2 regions of the Priestia sp. FSL P4-0332 genome follow, and region 1 is predicted to be linked to the other one. Evidence: riboswitches for the same ligand, from Rfam matches in the RefSeq annotation. Region 1 holds a riboswitch; the other holds the start of a gene.
What was found. A riboswitch is a leader RNA that binds a small molecule or an ion and turns the genes downstream of it on or off. The one in region 1 is predicted to bind thiamine pyrophosphate.

Region 1 (3,895 bases):
GAATAGATACCAGCGCAAAAATAAAGGCGCTGATAAAACCAGCAATAAAAAACGGTAGTGCATCTGATGTGAAATACTGCCAGTTTTTAACCAATGAAAGTCCACTTGCTCCTGCCATGATTGGCACTGCCATAATAAATGTAAAATCTGCGGCTGCCTTATGGCTCATTCCAAGAAGAACCCCTCCTGAAATCGTTGAGCCTGAACGAGAAAAACCTGGCCAAAGAGCAATACATTGAAACAGTCCTATACCCAGTGCTTGTCCATAAGATATTTGGTCCACCGTCTCTACACGCGGACGTTTAGGTCCAAACAAATCTGCTAGAATCATTAATACAGCTCCGACCACTAAGCCAATTAGCACCGTATTTAAAGAAAACAAATGTTCATCAATGTAATCATCAAACAAAAGTCCTAACACTCCTGCGGGTAACAGACCAACAATTACCTGCATTAAATTCAAGCGATTTGTCGGTCCAATTGGAGCAGCTGGTTTTTTTCCTAATCCTAATAAATTAATAAAACGATCTTTAAAGATAACAACTACTGCTAAGATCGACCCTAGCTGAATAACAATTTTAAATGTATTAGCTACTGGAGATGAAAATAATTCTTTTGAATTTAACCACAGGTCATCCACAATAATCATATGCCCAGTTGACGAAACAGGAGCAAACTCTGTTAAACCTTCTACAATCCCTAAAATGATTGCTACAATAATTTCCCACATAAAGCTATGTACCTTGCCTTTCTTTCAAATTAATAAGCTTATCGCTTCGTTTTACATGCTCAACTATTTTCCTATTTTGACACTTGCTTTTTTATCATAATTGTTAAAACTATGAAATACAATGTGTATTTGCAAAAAGATAAGAATCTTTAATAATTTGTAATAAAAACCTTACATGCTATAACCAAAAAACACGATATCAGCTTTTATTTATTTTAGAAATTAGTCACTATGTTCGGTATAAATTCCGGGCCCTTAGCTAAAAATGAATCATCTAGACTATTTTTCTTTAGTGTGAAAATATGACTAAATCATTATGTTTTTTCCATCTCCTTTACTGTTATCTATCATTTTAATCAACTAGTGCTTGCTTATACGACATATCCCCTAAGTAATTTGAAACTTTTTTCTCTCTTTTCTCGTATATAGTAGTATCTTTTTTAGGAGGCTTTTTACTATGAATGGAAATGTACGTACAATGAAATGGGTCACTGCTGGGTATGAAGCCTTGCTGGGAATTCCTTTAATTGGCGCGGGGATTGTTATGGGCTTTAGTTATACTCCTCTTTTTATTGGATTTATTCTTCATGCTATCACGCTCATTTTAGCTAATAGACGAGGTTTATCTGCTTATGGAAACATACTAGGGATTGTTACCTCACTGGTTGCTTGGATTCCATTTTTAGGGTTTATCATGCATATTATTACAGCTATTGTGATTGCAATCGATGCTGCTAGACAACGTTAATTGTCTAGCTTTTTTTATTTAAGGGTTGATTTTTTACCGAATGATGGTAAACTTAAGCCGTAAATTGAATAATTTGAATGTTATTTCTACTAGGGGTGTCTGATAGCTCAGACTGAGAGAAGAGTGCAATAAAACTCTTTAACCCTTTGAACCTGATTTGGGTTATACCAGCGGAGGGAAGTAGTCTTGAAAAGAATAGTATATGTTTATTCTTTTTTCGCCTATTCCATCGGGTTCTGTCTATCACAGAACCCGATTTTTTTATGGTTCGGTATAGCTACACTTTATGCGAAACCGGAGGAATATGTAATGTCAAAACAAAATGTATCAGTTTCTATGAAAAAGCCTTTTCCAAACAGTCACAAAGTATATGTCCAAGGATCCAGAGAAGACCTTAAAGTGCCTATGCGTGAAATTCATCAGTCTCCTACTACAGGATCTTTTGGTGAAGAAGAAAATAGTCCCGTACGTGTATACGACACGAGCGGTGTTTATACAGATCCCTGTTATGAAATTAATTTACAAAAAGGATTACCGGCTCTGCGCGAAAAGTGGATTGCAGAACGAAATGATGTAGAAACATATCAAGGCCGTACGGTTCAGCCACAGGATAACGGGTATTATGATGGTGATCCAAGAGATCAGTACGAGCGCTTTATCACTAATCGTTTACCGTTGCGCGCGAAAAAAAATCAAAATGTAACGCAAATGCACTATGCGAAAAAAGGAATCATCACACCCGAAATGGAATTTATCGCTATTCGTGAACAGATGGATCCTGAAGTCGTGCGTGAAGAAGTAGCAAGAGGGCGTGCCATTATCCCTAATAATATCAATCACCCTGAGAGCGAACCGATGATTATCGGCCGCAAATTCCACGTGAAAATCAATGCTAATATCGGAAATTCAGCTATTCGTTCAGCTATTGAAGATGAAGTAGAAAAAATGACATGGGCAACGCGTTGGGGAGCCGATACAATTATGGATTTATCAACAGGAAAGGATATCCACACAACGCGCGAATGGATTATCCGCAACTCGCCTGTTCCTGTAGGGACCGTTCCTATTTACCAAGCGCTTGAAAAAGTAAAAGGCGTAGCAGAAGATCTAACGTGGGAAGCATATCGCGATACATTAATTGAACAAGCAGAACAAGGTGTTGATTACTTTACTATTCACGCAGGTGTTCTTTTACGCTATATTCCTCTGACAGCCAAACGTACGACAGGTATTGTTTCACGCGGAGGATCCATCTTGGCGCAGTGGTGTTTAGCTCATCATGAAGAGAACTTTTTATATACTCGCTTTGAAGAAATCTGTGAAATCTGTAAAGCATACGATATTTCTATTTCGCTTGGCGATGGGCTACGTCCTGGTTCCATTGCAGATGCTAATGATGAGGCACAGTTCGGTGAATTAGAAACGCTTGGTGAATTAACTAAAATTGCTTGGAAACACGATGTTCAAGTTATGATTGAAGGCCCTGGACATGTTCCTATGCACCTCATCAAAGAAAACGTAGATAAACAAATGGAAATATGCCAGGAAGCTCCCTTCTATACTCTTGGACCGCTTACAACCGACATCGCTCCAGGCTATGACCATATTACATCAGGTATTGGGGCTGCAATGATTGGCTGGTTTGGGACAGCTATGCTTTGCTACGTAACGCCAAAAGAACATTTAGGACTTCCGAATAAAGAAGACGTTCGAGAAGGCGTTATCACCTATAAAATTGCTGCGCATGCCGCTGACCTAGCAAAAGGCCATCCAGGAGCACAAAAACGCGATAACGCGCTGTCTAAAGCAAGATTTGAGTTTAGATGGAATGATCAATTTAACCTGTCACTAGATCCAGAGCGCGCAAAAGAATATCACGATGAAACACTTCCCGCTGAAGGTGCTAAAACAGCCCATTTCTGTTCAATGTGTGGACCTAAATTCTGTTCGATGCGTATTTCTCAAGATATTCGTAACATGGCTCAAGAAAATGAAAAAGATGTACACGAAGTAAGAAAAGAAGGAATGAAAGAAAAAGCTAAAGAGTTTGTTAACAGTGGTTCAAATATCTATCAATAATGAAGTAGAACAGCTTAAAGAACAAATTAAGCAGCTTGAAAGAAAGTTATTATTTGTTCAGCAAAATTGTCAGCACATTATCGTTGAATCCTCACATTCTTCCGTAAGACGCTGCATTAAGTGTTTCTATCAACAACAAGCAGAGGCTGAGCCAAAAGTATTTTAGTTGAAGAAAAATCCGAACGAGTTGAATTCTTGATTAAGAATCCAGCTCGCTCGGATTTTTTCATTGGTAGGGTGAACGTAGATTTCATGCATGTAGTTATTTCTAGCGGTTGATTGGAAGGCAAGGCGAAGACTCCTGAGGGAAAAGCAGAATAAGTGAGACCTCGCAGGAG
Region 2 (3,895 bases), 450 kb from region 1:
AAGCTCCGTACTTTTTCATGTGTTCACCTTCGATCTAAGCTGTTCAATTAAATAATCTTTCACGTCAAGCACACGCTGTTGATTCAAATCTTTTTGCGTTCGAGGTCTGCTAAGCGGCACTTGAATCTCTTCAAGATGACTTACCGGCTTGTCTGAAAAGATAAAAATACGATCTGATAAAAAAAGCGCTTCGTTTACGTCATGAGTGATAAATAAGATGGTGTGTTTACGCTTTTGCCATTGTTCAAGCAGCCATTCCTGCATCGATAGACGCGTAATGGCATCAAGCGCACTGAAAGGCTCATCCAAAAGCAGCACGTTAGAACCGCTTAATACCGTTCGCAGAAAAGAAACACGCTGCTTCATCCCTCCGGATAAATCACTTGGAAAACGGTTTTCATACCCTTTTAACCCAAACTCTTCGAGCAGCTGAGATACTTGCCTATGAGCACTTGCCTTTGACACATTGTGAAGCTCAAGAGGCAGTGCTGCATTGTCTAGAATCGTGCGCCACGGAAGAAGCAAATCTTGCTGCGGCATGTAGCCTACTTTTCCAAGACGTTTTTCGTAAGACTGTCCGTTAATCATGATATCGCCTTCACTCTGCTGTTCAAGACCTGTAATGAGACGAAACAACGTACTTTTTCCAGATCCGCTTGCTCCAACGATACTTACAAACTCGCCTTCTTTCACGTCTAAATTTAATGATTTTAAAATCGCTTGATCACCGTTTTTGTACGTAAAACTTACGTTTTGAAAAGATAACACAGACTTATTCATAAATTGGCCACATCGCTTCGTTATAAGCCATATCCCAGAACATATACTCAAAACGCGTTGTGTTTAAGAAAATTTCTTCGAGCTTTTCTAACTCCGCTTCTGATTTGTCTTCAGTAAGTGAGTCAAATAAGTTGATACACCACGTCGCTAGTTCTCCAAATTCTTCTGAGCTGTACATTTCAATCCACTCACGATAAAACTCATTGTTAGCTCCAGGCTTTTCACTGAGTTCTTTTCCTATTTCCCAGTAGCTCCACATACAAGGCAAAAGAGCCGCCACTAATTCAGCCAATGTTCCGCTTTGACCAACGTGCAGCATATAGTGTGTGTATGCAAGCGTTGTAGGAGATGGCTGCGCTTTTTCTAATTCTTTTTCGCTGATTTCAAATTTCTTGGCATACTCACGGTGCAGGCTCATTTCTTCGTTTAATGTAGAATCTAAAAGTGCAGCAAATTTCCCCATCGTTTGAACATTGGTAGCTTTCATGGCTCCAATCGCAAATAATTTAGCATAATCAATTAGGTAAAGATAATCTTGAATCATATAAAAGCGAAACTTCTCCTTTTCAAGCGTTCCGTCTCCCATTCCCTGTACAAAGGGATGATTATGATTTTGGCGCCAAATCGGCTGCAGCTTTTCATATAATCGTTCACTAAATTTCATGATGATCACTCCTTATGCGTATGCAGCCACGTATAAATGAACTGCACCATCACTTTTGTATATTGAATAAGCTGATTGATATCTAATTGTTCGTTCACAGCATGTGCATTTGCTAAATTCCCAGGACCGTAAATAGCTGCTGGAATACCCGCATCAGCTAGCCAACCGCCATCTGTTACGCTAGTTGACACATCAATTGGAGGCTTTTCCCCTTCAATTTGTTCGTGAGTATGTGCAAGCAGCTGCACTCCTGCATGACCTTCATCAATTTCTAATGACGGAAAGATTTCTCCTCTGTCTTCAATCATTGATGTGCCTCCCCATTCAAAGGTTGGCAGATTATCTTTTAACCATGGATCTGCTTTTGCAATAGCTAAAATGTATTCTTCCACTTCTTTTGATACTTGGTCGTATGATTCATTAGGATAATAGTGAACGGTGATCCACAGCCTGCATTCATCTGCAATAAACGCAGCATGCCTTCCGCCTTCGATTACTGCTGGGTTAATCGTGTTTGTTCCTGGCAAAAATCCTGGATAGCTCTTTGTAACAGCCCAGTGGCGCTCCAATTCTTGTAGCCCTCCGATCACTTTTGCCATCTTTTCGATAGCGCTCGCAGCTAACAGCCCTCCTCCAGCATGAATCATGCTTCGGCGTGTACCGTCATGATAGGTTTTGCTGCTTTTTATCGTAATCCATCCTGTGATTACTCCGCCTTGACCTTGAATATGTAAATCACTCGTATCGGCTACAAGCGCAAAGTCAGCTGTATATCCTTTCTGACAGCATTGCAGCGTACCTGCTTCTCCCACTTCTTCTCCTACAACGGATTCAAAAATCAAGTCTCCCGGCAGTTCAATTCCTGCTTCCGTTAAAAGCTGCACTGCAAATAATGCTCCTGCCAAGCCGCCTTTCATATCAGCAACTCCGCGTCCGATTATCATATTGTCTTTTACCACAGCTTCAAACGGATTTGTCCCCCACTTTTCATTTTCTTGTACCTCAGCAACATCCATATGCCCGTTAATAATCAAGCTTTGATAGTCAGCTGATTTTTGTCCTTTTAACGTACCTACTACGATGGGATCGTTGGAATATAAGTCCCACATATCGATGGAAAAACCGCAGTTTTTAAGGAAATCCGCTACGTATAGCTGCGCTTCATGAGAATTTCGTGCAGGAGGCGCCGGCGTTTTATATGAAACAAGCGTTGTTAATAACTGGATTAGCTCCCCTTTGCGCTCCTCTACCTGTTTGACAAGCAAATCAATTGTTTCTTCCATGTATGACACCTTCCTTTATGCATAAAAAAACACTTCTTTCGCAGGAAAGAAGTGTTTTTGTTTATATACACAAAATTATTATAACGAGTTCGTAAGGAAATCCCATACAAAACATCCATTACAATACCTCTTTCCTACGCTAGTATTACCTAGTTCAGGTTATAAGGGTTAAGACTTCTCGTCTCTCTCAGCTTCGAAAGCACCCCTAGTGGTGTTGTATCTCTATGAAATTAAACTATTATCATATGTTTACCTTTAATAGTTTTATCATAGTAAAGCGGTTTATTCAATAGAAAGGTTCATGATTCAGCAATGAAAATAGTTTCCTTTTTAGTAAAATAAAAAGCACACACCTTTTTTAAGCAGTGTGTGCTCTTTACTTTTATAAGCTTACTAGTTAGCTATCGGCTTTTTTAAAAATACACGATTTTTCCATTTAGACAGTGACAAGCTCAAGTTTTCGCCCCGGTCTCACTAATGAAAGTAGCTCATGATCTTCCTCTATCACATACCCAATCACGTTAACATTAGTATTTGCAGGCAAATTCGTTTTAGCTATTTGAACCTCTCCTCTGTAGCGTCCGTAGCCATCATTGTCCATTGTAATTGCTCCGATTCTGCGTTCTACTGTACGAAATGGCGGCACTGGTTTTACAGATCGAGTATCAACCAACCGCAGAACGTCTCTTGATACATCCGGACGCACGCTGTACGTTCCCTCTATATGAAGTGAACGAATGCGCAGCGGAATAATGCGGTTTTCTTGATATCGAACTAAACGCTTTAATAAACTTGAACCGGCGTATGGATCTCCAATATAAACCTCCGTTACTCCGCATCCGTATAAATCTACTGCAGAGGTAAAAGGACATCTATTACGGTCTTTTTCTCTAGTAGGAAGACCTTGATAAACAGGGCCTCTTTTTTCGCCTTCTCCAGGAATATAAGCGCAGACTGGGATACGAAGTTCATTAAATAAATCTGTCTGCTGTTGAAAAAACGTTTCTTCAAGTCCTGTTTCAGGCCGCGGATAAAAATTATGCCATGCAAGCAGCTGATGATGATGAAGGCCTGCAGATAACAGCGATTCTATTTCTTGTTTGGATAACGTACTTGCATTAACAGCAATATAAAATTCATTCGCAAGCGAAAGAGTTTCTTTTACACT

Region 2: it holds a riboswitch for thiamine pyrophosphate, as region 1 does, so the genes downstream of both, MKY06_RS04560 (acetylornithine deacetylase) here and thiC (phosphomethylpyrimidine synthase ThiC) in region 1, are expected to answer to the same signal.

The regions. Positions count from the first base shown of each region.
Region 1 is NZ_JBBOUA010000001.1:424,028-427,922, reverse strand. Features, by position in the region: gene MKY06_RS02315 (undecaprenyl-diphosphate phosphatase) at 1-730, opposite strand, end outside; gene MKY06_RS02310 (hypothetical protein) at 1,188-1,478, shown strand; TPP riboswitch at 1,560-1,674, shown strand; gene thiC (phosphomethylpyrimidine synthase ThiC) at 1,788-3,557, shown strand; gene MKY06_RS02300 (hypothetical protein) at 3,535-3,723, shown strand.
Region 2 is NZ_JBBOUA010000001.1:876,051-879,945, reverse strand. Features, by position in the region: gene MKY06_RS04575 (ABC transporter permease) at 1-19, opposite strand, end outside; gene MKY06_RS04570 (ABC transporter ATP-binding protein) at 16-780, opposite strand; gene tenA (thiaminase II) at 773-1,444, opposite strand; gene MKY06_RS04560 (acetylornithine deacetylase) at 1,450-2,727, opposite strand; TPP riboswitch at 2,842-2,944, opposite strand; gene MKY06_RS04555 (MupG family TIM beta-alpha barrel fold protein) at 3,164-3,895, opposite strand, start outside.